DNA from 3 places in the Bacillus sp. FJAT-27231 genome. Region 3 is predicted to be linked to each of the others. Evidence: riboswitches for the same ligand, from Rfam matches in the RefSeq annotation. Region 3 holds a riboswitch; each other region holds the start of a gene.
The links. Region 3 has a riboswitch for cobalamin ahead of AC623_RS10095 (ribonucleoside-diphosphate reductase subunit alpha). Riboswitches for the same ligand answer to the same signal wherever they lie in the genome.
Positions count from the first base shown of each region.

Region 1: linked by a shared signal. The riboswitch ahead of AC623_RS10630 ((2Fe-2S) ferredoxin domain-containing protein) and the one ahead of AC623_RS10095 (ribonucleoside-diphosphate reductase subunit alpha) in region 3 are both predicted to bind cobalamin.
Region 2: linked by a shared signal. The riboswitch ahead of AC623_RS02720 (ABC transporter substrate-binding protein) and the one ahead of AC623_RS10095 (ribonucleoside-diphosphate reductase subunit alpha) in region 3 are both predicted to bind cobalamin.

Region 1 covers NZ_LFZU01000001.1:2,260,440-2,264,637, reverse strand. Annotated here, with positions in the region: gene AC623_RS10640 (biotin transporter BioY) at 1-41, opposite strand, end outside; gene AC623_RS10635 (GHMP family kinase ATP-binding protein) at 276-1,157, shown strand; cobalamin riboswitch at 1,254-1,443, shown strand; gene AC623_RS10630 ((2Fe-2S) ferredoxin domain-containing protein) at 1,600-1,983, shown strand; gene cobJ (precorrin-3B C(17)-methyltransferase) at 2,002-3,588, shown strand; gene AC623_RS10620 (sirohydrochlorin chelatase) at 3,604-4,198, shown strand, end outside.
Region 2 covers NZ_LFZU01000001.1:584,860-589,057, reverse strand. Annotated here, with positions in the region: gene AC623_RS02730 (adenosylcobinamide amidohydrolase) at 1-284, opposite strand, end outside; gene AC623_RS02725 (FecCD family ABC transporter permease) at 281-1,342, opposite strand; gene AC623_RS02720 (ABC transporter substrate-binding protein) at 1,305-2,279, opposite strand; cobalamin riboswitch at 2,415-2,557, opposite strand; gene AC623_RS21335 (hypothetical protein) at 2,749-2,922, shown strand; gene bioA (adenosylmethionine--8-amino-7-oxononanoate transaminase) at 3,025-4,198, opposite strand, start outside.
Region 3 covers NZ_LFZU01000001.1:2,157,096-2,161,293, forward strand. Annotated here, with positions in the region: gene AC623_RS10090 (ribonucleotide-diphosphate reductase subunit beta) at 1-252, opposite strand, end outside; gene AC623_RS10095 (ribonucleoside-diphosphate reductase subunit alpha) at 267-2,492, opposite strand; cobalamin riboswitch at 2,699-2,876, opposite strand; gene AC623_RS10100 (sporulation protein) at 2,979-3,392, opposite strand; gene AC623_RS10105 (metal-dependent hydrolase) at 3,534-4,163, opposite strand.

The DNA of each region.
Region 1 (4,198 bases), 100 kb from region 3:
GCTGTTAACATCATTCTTAATTTTTCATGTTGAGCAGACATATATATCCCTCCAAGCAGAATAGAACAATCCATAAATGTTAACCTTATTTTAAATAGTGGCGACTTATTGTGTCAATGATATTTTATTTTATCTTAATTCATTATGTGTAAAATTCAAATTAAAAACAAACCTTTAGTAAATAACAGGTAATACGTAATTGGAATAGAGAAAGAAACGGACTATAATAAGTTATCGCAAAATTTTTCATTCTTTCTGAAGGAGGGAAGCAGCTGATGAAAAAAGGAGTAGGCAGGTGCTTTGGCACGTTTGGTGAACTGGCGCAGGGGGAAGTGGGTGAGCAGCCCTTTTTGTTTACTTTGCCGGTGCCGCTTAGAAGCCAGGTTGTGTTTGTCCCAGAAATCGCATCTGTCGTGACAAGCAGCCGCCCCCAACAGGAAAAAATGATACGGGCCGTGGAACTGACACTTGACCGGATGGGCGTTTGTGCTGGCGGCAGGCTCTATGCTCAGTCACAATTGCCAACTGGAAAAGGAATGGCGAGCAGCTCGGCTGATATTACAGCGGCAGTGCGGTCCGCGGCTGACAGTTTTGGTGTTCAGCTTAAGGCATCTGATATAGCTGGCATTGCAGCTGCCATTGAACCAACTGATGGTGTGATGTATGAAGGGATTGTTTCCTTCAATCAGCGGACGGGTGAACTGTTAGAATCTTTTTCTTCTCCGCCAGAGTTGTTTTTGCTTGGCTATGATAGCGGCGGGCGCGTAAATACAGCCGATTGTTATGAAATAAAAAGAGAATACACAGCAGCAGAGCGTGAAGAGATGCGGCAAGTGTACGAGCAAATGTATGCTGGATTGTCTCTCGGCAAAACTGAAGATGTGCTGACCGCTAGTACAAGAAGTGCCATACTAAATGAGCGTTTCTTGCCAAAGCCTTTCTTTTCTCTTTTTGCTGAACTGGCTGCTCGCTTTGAAGCAGGAGTGGTCGTTGGTCACAGCGGGACTGTGATAGGCTTGATTTTTAACAAAGAAGATCGTTCTCTCGGCAAAAAGATGAAGGAAATAAAAAAGCTCATTGCTCAAACTGCTGGCTGGCATCCGTTTATTTTGACCCCTATTCCATTTAAAAACAAGAGGCTGGAGAAGCGTCATTAGACCCATTTAAAAAATGTACTTGTCAAATAGAAGACTTTCCTGCTAATCTAATAAAGGAGTTTGAGATTTAGAAAAATTAGGATGACCTACATAAAAATTGAATAACAAGAGGAGAGTGCCCGGAGAGTCAATCCCCGGGATAATAGGGAAATCGGTGAAAGTCCGATGCAGCCCCCGCTACTGTAAACGGTGATGAAATTGTCAACAGCCACTGGCGTAAGGCCGGGAAGGGACAAGAGTAAGGCGATCCGTAAGCCAGGAGACCTGCTTTCTTCTTCGAACCATCATTCTTCGGAGGGAAGAATAGGATGACTGCATGGAACGGTACCGGCATGCCCGGTTATTTACTTGTTCCTTTAGTAGCTTGCATACATAGCGCTTAGTCCTTAACTTCTTCTGAAGTTAAGGACTTTTTTATTTTTTCTAAAAAGGAGTGGGGAAGATGGCGACATGGGACTTGTCAGAAATAAACCATCACGTATTGATTTGCAACGGATCGAGCTGTATGAGAAAAGGCGGAGAAGAAGTAACACAGGCTATCAGGGAGGAAATTAAAAAACGGGAGCTGGATGTCCGTGTTCACACGACGAGAACGAGATGCAATGGCCGCTGCAAAGATGCTTGTGTGGTCATCGTCTATCCGGAAGGCGCATGGTACCACGAGGTGGATGAACAGCTCGCGGAGAAAATTGTTGCCGCTCATCTTCAAGAAGGCAAGCCGGTTGAAGAAGCTCTGACATACACTTATCAGGAAAAGGGAATGATTCTTCAAAATAAACGTGTAACCGGTGTAGCTAAAGAGAAAGAAAAGCAAACAGTAAAGTAAGTACAGGAGGCGAACGGAGTGAAGGGGAAATTAGTAGTTGTCGGATTTGGACCGGGCAGCGCAGAACACATTACAGAACGGGCGAAAGAAGCACTTAGGGAAAGTGACTGCATTATCGGTTATAAAACATACGTCGATTTAATTGCAGAATTTACTGAAGGAAAAGAGATCATCAGCACGGGAATGTCAGAGGAAGTAAGCCGTGCACAGGCAGCCGTCAAATTAGCGGAAGAAGGCAAAACAGTGGCGGTCATTTCAAGCGGAGATGCCGGCGTGTACGGCATGGCAGGACTTGTCTATGAAGTGCTCGTTGAACAAGGCTGGAAAGAGGCAGAGGGTGTCGGCGTAGAAATTGTTCCAGGCATTTCAGCGATTAATTCTTGCGCCTCTCTCCTTGGCGCTCCCGTCATGCACGACGCTTGTACGATTAGCTTAAGTGATCATTTAACACCGTGGGAGTTAATTGCCAAGCGGATCGATGCGGCCGGTGCAGCAGATTTTGTCATCGCCCTATACAATCCGAAGAGCGGCAGAAGAACGAGACAAATTGCAGAAGCACAGCGCATTTTACTAACGCATCGTTCACCGGACACACCGGTCGGCCTCGTAAAAAGTGCTTACCGGGAAAGAGAGCAAGTGGTCATAACCGATCTTAAGAATATGCTCGATCACGATATTGGCATGCTGACCACGGTCATCATCGGTAATTCAACAACGTTCCTTTATGACAACAAAATGATCACGCCACGAGGCTATCAGCGTAAATATACATTGACATCGGAAAAGCAGCCGCTAAGACCGCATGAACGATTAAAGCCGAAAAATGAGCCATGGGCTCTTCACGGAGGCCAAGAGGAGAAAACAGATTTGTACAAGCTCGGAATGCAGGCACTTCGTCTTTTAGATGGAAAAGAGAAACAGGAGACGAGCCAGCCGCTGTTCAAGCAGAAAATTGAATCCATTTTCGAAGTAGCAGTTAGCCCGGGAGTAGCGAATAAGATGTTTTCAGCTGAGCAGCTGCTCGTGCTCTCAAAGGCAGCAGGAGAAAAAGGGTCTATCGAGTACACACCTCATCATCAAGTAATTTTGCGCGTGCCGACAGAAGCTCCCGAGCAAATAACCGTTTCCTTACAGAATGTCGGCTTCTTGCTTTCGCCTGTTGGGGATGTTGCAACGGTGAAAGCCTGTGACTTCTGTGATGGCGAAAAGAAAGATGCGATTCCATACGCTGAACAGCTGCATGAGAAGTTTGACGGTCTAGACATGCCGAAAGAGCTGAAAATTGGATTGAACGGCTGCGGAATGGCCTGCTACGGGGCAGTGACAGATGACATCGGCATCGTATTTCGCAAAGGAAAGTTTGATTTATTCCTAGGAGCCAAGACCGTCGGCCGGACAGCTCACGCTGGACAGCCTGTTGCTGAAGGAGTGGAACCAGAAGCCCTCGTTCTGCTGTTGGAGGAGATTATTGCGGAATATAAAGAAAAAGGCCATCCGAATGAACGTTTTTTTAAATACTTTAAACGTGTGAAAAAGATTCAAAGCTTTGATTATCGTGATATGGAACCAAAAATAAATCTTGAACCTGCACCGTGTGGGGATTAAAGGAGCGGAAAGCAAATGAAGGCAGTTTTATTTGTCGGCCATGGAAGCCGGGACCGAGAAGGAAATGAACAAATCAGGCAATTTATTGATCAGCTTATCCCAGAGCTTGAGAAGGATGTCATCTACGAAACTTGCTTTTTAGAATTTGAGCAGCCGAACATTGCAAAAGGGATCGATACATGCGTGACAAAAGGAGCGACGTCTGTCGCGCTTGTTCCCCTTATGCTGCTGCCGGCGGGACATTCTAAAATACATATTCCTCATGAAATCGACGAGGCGAAGGAGAAATACCCGGCGGTTCGGTTTACATACGGCAAGCCAATTGGGATTCATTACGAAGCGGTGGATATTTGTAAAAACCGTGTGCTAGAAACGGGTGATTACAAAGAAGGGTCGGATGAGAAGACGGCTGTGATTTTACTCGGACGGGGCGGCAGCGATGCCGATGCCAATAGTGATTTATTCAAGATCACCCGGTTGTTGTGGGAGAAGCTGAGAGTTCCCATTATTGAAACGGCCTTTATCGGCGTCACGTCGCCAAGCTTGGAGGAAGCAGTAGAGAAAACGATCCGTCTTGGTGCAGAAAAAGTGATTATTCTTCCCTACTTCC
Region 2 (4,198 bases), 1.6 Mb from region 3:
GTTTCTTTCACCGTGTAAGAAAAAGCCTGAGGAGTCATCTGGGGAAGAACAGCTAGCCGCTTCGCCAGTTCTTTTGGCTTGTAACTTTTTATTTCCTTTCCTTCGATCTGCATCGAGCCGCTGCTTGCAGGGACAATGCCGCTCATCATTTTTAGCAGCGTTGTTTTGCCGCTGCCATTAGGACCTAATATGCCAAAAAGCTCTCCTTTTTGAACAGAAAAAGATAAATCACGGACAATCAGCTTGCCATCATAACCACCACTGAGCTTTATTACCTGAATCATGCTGTTCTTCTTCCTTTCCTGTGCTTACGAAGCAAAATGATAGCGAACACGGGAGCGCCAATAATAGAAGTAATCACGCCAATTGGCAATTCGGTTGGAGAGATAATGGTGCGGGCTACGAGATCAGCTAAAATTAGAAAACCAGCACCGGCGAACATGGACAATGACAACAAATGACGATGATCTGGTCCCCATATCAATCGAATAAAGTGAGGAATGACCAATCCGACGAATCCGATCGTGCCCGAAACAGCAACTGCTGCTCCTGTTAAAATAGAGCCAGCGACTAGTACAACGAGCTTTTTCCGGCGAACATTTACTCCTAAGTGCTGGGCTTTTTCCTCGCCGAACGACATGGCATTCAATTCAGCCGCATGAATGATTAACAAGATTGTACCAATGAGGAAAAACGGCAGGATCAGCTGAATATAATCCCAGCCTCTCATCGAAACACTGCCAAGCAGCCAGCCGATAATTTGTCTTAGCTCCTCACCTGTCAGCGCAATCATTAAAGAGATAACAGCTCCCAGAAAAGAACTGAAAATAATGCCTGTTAAAATGATCGTTTCTACTTTTAACGACCGTTCAATCGCCTGGGCAAATAAAACAACAATAAAGATGGTGGCAATCGAAGCTATGACACTGATGACAGGCAGCGTAAAGCCGGATAGCCATGAAAGCTGCACATTAAAAAACAGCACCATCACCGCGCCTGCCGAAGCGCCCGATGAAACGCCGAGTGTATAGGGATCGGCTAACGGATTGCGCAGCAGTCCTTGAAACGCAGCACCGGCTACAGCTAAGGAAGCGCCTACGAGAGCTGCTAGCAAGACGCGCGGAAATCTAATTTTCCATACGATATTATCAAAGGATGGGTCCACTCCATGAAGAGAAGTGCCGAAAAAATGATGAGATAATAAGAAAGCGATATCCCGAAACGGAACGCGCATCGTTCCGATCGAGATACCCGCAAATAAAGCGATCATAAAAAAAGCAAAAACGATTATATATGCCGAAATTTTATTTCTTAAAAACATCTGGATAGATCGCTTCGGCAAGTTCTTCTACTCCTTCAATAAGACGTGGACCTGTCCTATTGACTAAGTCAGCTTGCACGTCATGAACGTCCTTGTTTTTAACGGCAGTGATGTTTTCCCAGCCTTTACGCTTCAGCACTTCTTCAACCGGCTGTTTCGTGTAGTAGCCGTGTGTTGTAATAATGACATCCGGATTTTTCTTAATAATTGCTTCCTCTGTCATTTGGATCCATCCTTCTTGATCAGCAGCAGCATTTTTGGCATGAATCAGATCAAGCATTTCTTGCATAAAGGTATTCTTGCCAGATGTATAGATTTCAGGTGCTGGTGACACTTCGATAAAGACGCTTTTTTCATCTTCTTTTTTAATCGTTTCTGCCTTTTCCTCTACCTCTGCCAAATCTTCTTTCATGTCTTTTACTACATCATGAGCTTTTTCACTCGTCCCAGTAGCCTTCCCAATCATTTCAATTGAATCATATACCTGATCAAAATTCTGGGCATCGTTAACGACAAGCACATCAATTCCTGCTTCTTCCAGCTGTTTAAAGCCATCTTTTGCATTATGAGCACTGGAGGCGTGGGCTAATACTAGATCTGTGTCGAGTCCGATAATTTTTTCAATGTTATATTCCATGCCGCCGACTTTTTCTTTAGAATTTACTTCTTTCGGGTAGTTATCATTATCGGAAACGCCAACAATTTCCTTTCCTAGCCCGAGCTCATAAGCGATTTCGGTATTGCTCGGAATGAGGGAAACGATTTTCTTAGGTTTTTCCTCAATAACGACATCCTTTCCTTCTGCATCTTTGATCGTTACTGGAAAGGCCGCTTCTTGGCTTTCTTTTGGCTGATCTGCTTTTTCTTCTTTTTCTGGCGCTGCTTTATCTGTTCCGCAGCCAGCCAGCAATCCGGCAGCCAACACGAAAGATAATGTGTACTTAGATACTTTGTTCATCTCTTTCTCTCCCTTTACTTCTTAAAAATATCAATAAAAAAACACCTCTACGCTTTGAAGAGATGCAGTGAAAAAGAGCCATGCGGGCATAATGAGCCAGCGAGCCGCTTTTACACCACCCTATCCGCGTAGGTTACCGGTGCTCTAAATCAGGCAGGTTTTCTGGCTTGTGAAATAGATCTATTTCACTTACAGTGGCGGGACCGCGCTGGACTTGCACCAGCTTGCCCTTTTAAAAAGCTTTTTTGTTCAGCTTTACCTGATTCAATGTATGTAGTTTTCCGCCTAGCTTCATTATACACAAAAAAAAGATTCCTTTCATACAATTTTAAGATGAAAACCATTCTTTCTGATTTTCATCGTGTCTATAAATGGAATAAATTAAATTTTTTGCACAATACAACGATCTTTACGTTTTAGATAGAACAAAAGTGGAATAGGATAAAGAAAAGGAAAGGAGCGGCTAACGATGAACCTTGCTGCTTTAATTGGATTGGTTGTTCTGCTGCTTTGTATTGGTCTTATTTTAGTGTACTTTCTTCGTCAGGCATTCGATGCGAATGATTCACATCGAATAGATGCCATTCCCGAAGACGATTCTTATTTAAACGATCGGGACTCTGCACATGATCGCAATCTGTAACTTGTTTTTGAATGACAAAGAATCATAAGAAAAAAGGATTCACTTACCATAAAATCCGCCTGGACCTCAGGCGGATTTTATGGTTTTCCTCAGTAAAATAGCTTAGCTCTCTGCATATACTTTTTCATTCGAAATCTCGCGAATAGCTTGTTTCATGATAGCAGCCATTTCATCTAAATCTTCATAGCTTGAAGCAAGGGGCGGCATAAAAACAATCACATCCCCAAGCGGCCTTGTCAGCATGCCAAGCTCTCTCATGCGCAATGTTGCTCGATAAGCCATTCTTTCTTCAGCTGGAAAAGGCTCGTTCGTCGCTTTATCTTTAACAATCTCGATGCCGCACATTAAACCAAGCTGCCGGATTTCACCGACGTGCGGCAATGTATTGATTTCAGTTAAAAGCTTCTTCACGTATTCTGCTTTACGGGCTGCTTGTTCAACAAGGTTTTCTTTCTCGAAAATAGCCAAACTCGCTAAAGCGGCCGCACAGCCTAACTGATTTCCTGTATAAGAATGGCCGTGGAAAAAGGTTTTCATCTCTTTATAGTCTCCATAAAAAGCTTCGTACACTTCTTCCGTCGTTACAGTAGCCGCAATCGGTAAATATCCCCCGGTAATTCCTTTAGCAATAGTCATAATATCTGGAGATACACCTTCGTGTTCTACCGCGAACATTTTTCCAGTCCTGCCAAATCCGGTTGCCACTTCATCTACGATAAAAAGAATCTGAAACTCCCCGCAAAGACGTTCAAGCTCTTTTAAATAGCCGGCCGGCATCATATGCATACCGCCTGCACCTTGTACCATCGACTCAACGATAAGTCCAGCAATCTGTTCATGATGTTCCTCAAATAATGTACGCATGGCGGCAAGTGATTCTTCTTTCGCTGTTTGTTCATCCCCTGACGGATGCCAGCTTGCTGACGGAAATGGGACGGCAAATGAATTAAACATGAGGGCACTATATACACGGTGATAAATATCGATAGAACCTACGCTGATGGCACCGACTGTATCGCCATGATAGCCATTTGCCAGCGTGACGAATTTTGTTTTTTCCGTGATGCCTTGGTTTTGCCAATATTGATAAGCCATCTTGATCGCTATTTCGACTGATTCTGCTCCACTATCCGAATAAAATACACGCGTCAATCCTTCAGGTGTCAGCTGAATAAGCTTTTCAGCTAGTTGAATAGAGGGCACATTCGCTGCTCCAAGCAACGTTGAATGGGCAATTCGATCAAGCTGCTCTTTAATGGCGTCATCAATTTCTGGA
Region 3 (4,198 bases):
AGCGAGCAAGCCAATAATCTTCAAAAATGCATTTCTTTCATCAGGCGTCAGTTCACTAAATTGCTGACGGTCTTTCGTCATGTTAATCTCAAACGGCGTCCAAAAGTTCGCTAGCATTCTCTTATACTTCGGATAAGCCCAGCTAAAACGCACGTCATCCCAGTTTAAAATGTTGGAGCTTCTTCCATTAATAATAGCGGTAGACCGATTGGGTGCACTGTGATCGATAATCTCCCTTTTCTTAAGCTTCATAACTATTCTCCTCCTTATGAATGACAGCTTTCACATTCTTCAATATCAGAAGCGGTAGACCGCACATAATAAGTCGTCTTTAATCCCGATTCCCATGCATCTAGGTGTAAGTCTAACAAGGCTTTCGCTTTAATATCGTTGCGCACATATAAATTAAAGGATACAGCCTGATCAATATGGCGCTGGCGCTTGGCATTTTGGCGAATGCTCCAATGCTGATCAATGAAATAAACGGTTTTGTAGTACCATGTCGTCTGAGCTGACAAGTCAGGCGCTGTCACAGGTATTTTGTAATTTTTCTTTTCTTCCATATATTCTTTACGGAAAATTGGATCAATTCCAGCTGTTGAACCCGCGATCAAAGCGGTGGATGAGTTTGGAGCGACCGCCAGCAAATAACCATTTCTCATACCAGATGTTTTGACTGTTTCCTTTAACTGCTGCCACTTTGCTCCATTATAATCACGTTGTTCAAAGTAGGCACCACTATCCCAATCTGATCCTGCAAAGACCGGATATGAACCTTTTTCTGCTGCAAGTTCCGCACTTGCTTGAATCGTTAAAAAGGCAATTTGCTCATACAATTCATCACAATAATGGACTGCTTCGTTTGATTCCCAGCTCAACCCCTTTAAGGCAAGCAAATGCTGCCAGCCAAATGTGCCAAGTCCAATTCCTCTGTATTTCTTGTTCGTCAGCTGCGCTTGTAAAACAGGAATATTGTTCATGTCGATAACGTTATCGAGCATTCTTACTTGGATGGGGATTAAGCGTTCAAGCACTTCATCCATCACGGCACGGGCTAAAGAAATGGACGAGAGGTTACAAACGACGTAATCACCAGGATCTTTTGTAACCACGATTTTTCCGTCTTCTGTTTTTTCTTCGATTACGACCGTCGGACTCATATTTTGACAGATTTCTGTGCAAAGATTGCTTGCGTAAACCATTCCGGTGTGCTTATTCGGATTCGCCCGGTTAACGGTGTCTCGGTAAAACATGTAAGGTGTGCCTGTTTCAAGCTGGGAAATCATAATGGCTTTCATAATCTCGATAGCCGGAACTGTTTTTTTACTTATGTGCGGATGAGCTACGCACTCTTTATATCTCGTTCTAAACGTTCCCTCTCCCCTTTTCTCATCAAATGAATCTTCAAGAGAGTAACCCATCACTTTTCTTACTTCATGAGGGTCAAATAAATGCCAATCTTCTCGTTTATCGACTGCTTCCATAAATAAGTCAGGAATAGTGACACCCGTGAATAAGTCGTGTGTTCTGCGGCGTTCGTCTCCATTATTCAACCGGGTTTCCAAAAATGAGAAAATATCTTTGTGCCAAATATCCAAATAAACAGCAATCGCTCCTTGACGCTGGCCGAGCTGATCGACGGATACGGCCGTATTATTCAGCTGTTTCATCCAAGGAATCACACCCGAGCTCACATTTTTAAATCCTTTAATGTCACTTCCCTGGCTGCGAATTTTCCCTAAATAAATCCCAAGTCCGCCGCCGTTCTTACTTAAATTAGCTGCATCCGTATTGGCATCAAAAATTCCTTGCAAGCTGTCATCCACTGTATCAATGAAGCAGCTTGACAGTTGGCCATATGATTTTCCCGCATTCGCAAGCGTTGGAGTAGCGGTTGTCATATATAAATTAGAAAGCGCCCAATAGGCTTCCTTCACATAGTGCAGCCGTGTTGATTTAGGTTCATTCATCATTAAGGTCATTGCAATAATGAGCCATCTTTCCTGCGGAAGCTCTGCTGGCTGCTTATCTAGTGTACGGGCTAAATATCTTTCACTTAATGTGACAATCCCAATGTATGTAAATAATTTGTCCTTCTCAGGATCAATCAGCTTACTTAGCTCTTCTATTTCGTCTTTTGTATAAGAAGTGTTTAAATGAGGATTGTATATTCCTTCTTCAATTAAGAGCTGGATGAGCCCCGAGAAATCTCCGTATCCAGCCAATTTCTCCCCGCGTGTTGTCGCTGCCTGCTTATATAGTTGTTTTAAATACAATCGGGCTGCGATAAATGTCCAATCTGGTTCCGTGCTCGTGATCCGCTCAACTGCTGAATGTAAAAGCAGCTGCCAAACTTGCTCATCTGTCCACTCTTCTCTCGTATCAAGTGTTCCCTTTATCTTATTTTCATAGCTTGCCAGTTCAATATGGGGAAATTCCCTTTGAATTTCAATAAATGCCTCTTCTGCTATGCTTTGTACGGTTTGAATCATCTCTATTCCTCCTAAACGATCAGTAGTTTAGAAAGAGATTTTTTTAGCAACAAAAAAACCATCTTTCTAGATGAAAGATGGGATGAGGGCGAAGAAATAATCTTTTCACAAAGTGAGACAGACCTGCCCTTGTACACAATAAAGAGCCTGTCTGAATAAAAGACATTGTCGTTTTCTCCGCGCTTTCTTCCCAACTCCCGAAGAAGAGTAAACGCTGTAAAAAGGCAGGTCTCCTGGCTTATGCTTCTTCCTTCCACATTCCTTCCCGTCTATTCGACAGTGGATTTATCTGCGGTCGTCCACACTTACAGTTGCGGGTACAGCTTCGGTATTTCACCGAATTCCCTATTAAGCTGCAATAGCACCTTTTTACTAAATATTGATTTAATTATAACATTACCACTAAATGTTGTGTCCGGATTAGTATAACAATGATCGTTACCGGAGGCAACCCCGAATGAACTTTTTACTTACTTCGGTCTTTACTCACTCTGTAGTTAAAATAATCAATTCATCCTGATCAGAAGGGTCAACAGCTTGTGGAATAACAGCGGTTGTTTTTAAAAAAGTTTTATTCTTATCATTTGTAGGCGGATGCCCGGGATCAATTTCAAGAGAAAAAGGAATGGTGATGTTTTCTCTCGGTTTAATATCTCGTTGGATGGGAATGACTATTTCTTTTAACTTCTTATCAATATAGGAAAAATCGCTATCTTCCCGTATCTTATCCATTTGGACATGCACTGAAACGATTAAAGTCTCGATCGGTTCTGGCGCCTGCCCGCCATTAATTAGAACCTTCCCTTCAATTTTGTCTCCTCTTTGATAGGTCATTTTTGGAAGAGCGGTATCGATCTCGACTCCACCAATGCCAATACTAGACAAAATATGTTTCCACATGAAATACCTCCTTTCTTTCTATCCAATTTAGTTTAATATTCCCCGATGTTTTCTTGTTAATCTTTTCTTTGCTGGTTGTTAACTGTATTTGAATTTTGCACATTTTGTTTTTGAAAAAAGCATGCTTTATACAAAGCACGCTTAAAATTCTCTATTAAAGAGAGGCTGAAACCATTTAATCCCCCTCTTATTAGCCGGCCATATTTTCATATCTGCCACTAGATGACTCATATACGCGATAGAAGCCGCTAAAAAGCTGCCTTCGAGCCCAACACTTTGCTGAAATTGCCACGCAATCCCTGCAAAACAAGCTGATCCAATTAACGAGTGAGTTAAAGAGCGGTGCGATAAAAAGGAAGAGACCATAATAAATGCACTTAGCAGCAGCAGCCAAAAGATACCCATGTACCAGGCGGCAATCGCCAGAGCAGCTCCTGTTATAAACAGCATCATCCGCTGCTTGATAAACAGCCGTGGTAATACTGTTAAGCCTATACCAACAGTAAAACCCGCCGATTGCACGAAACCATTCAGCTTTAGATAACTGTAGCCCATTAAAAGCAGCCCTGCAGTGGCAAAAAATAAAATTAACCATTTTTTCGATATCGTAATTCGATTGGACAGCTTGCCGTTTACATCAAGGTCAGGAGCAAGGCCAGCGATTGCCCCAATGCCAATTAAGCCTGCTGTAGTAAGTGGGTCTGTATGTAAATAAACAGCTGTGGCTAATCCGGAGGCTCCTCCAATAGCCAAATGAGCCGATCCTTTCATCTGTTACCATCCTTTTCTTTTTCCCCATTATAACA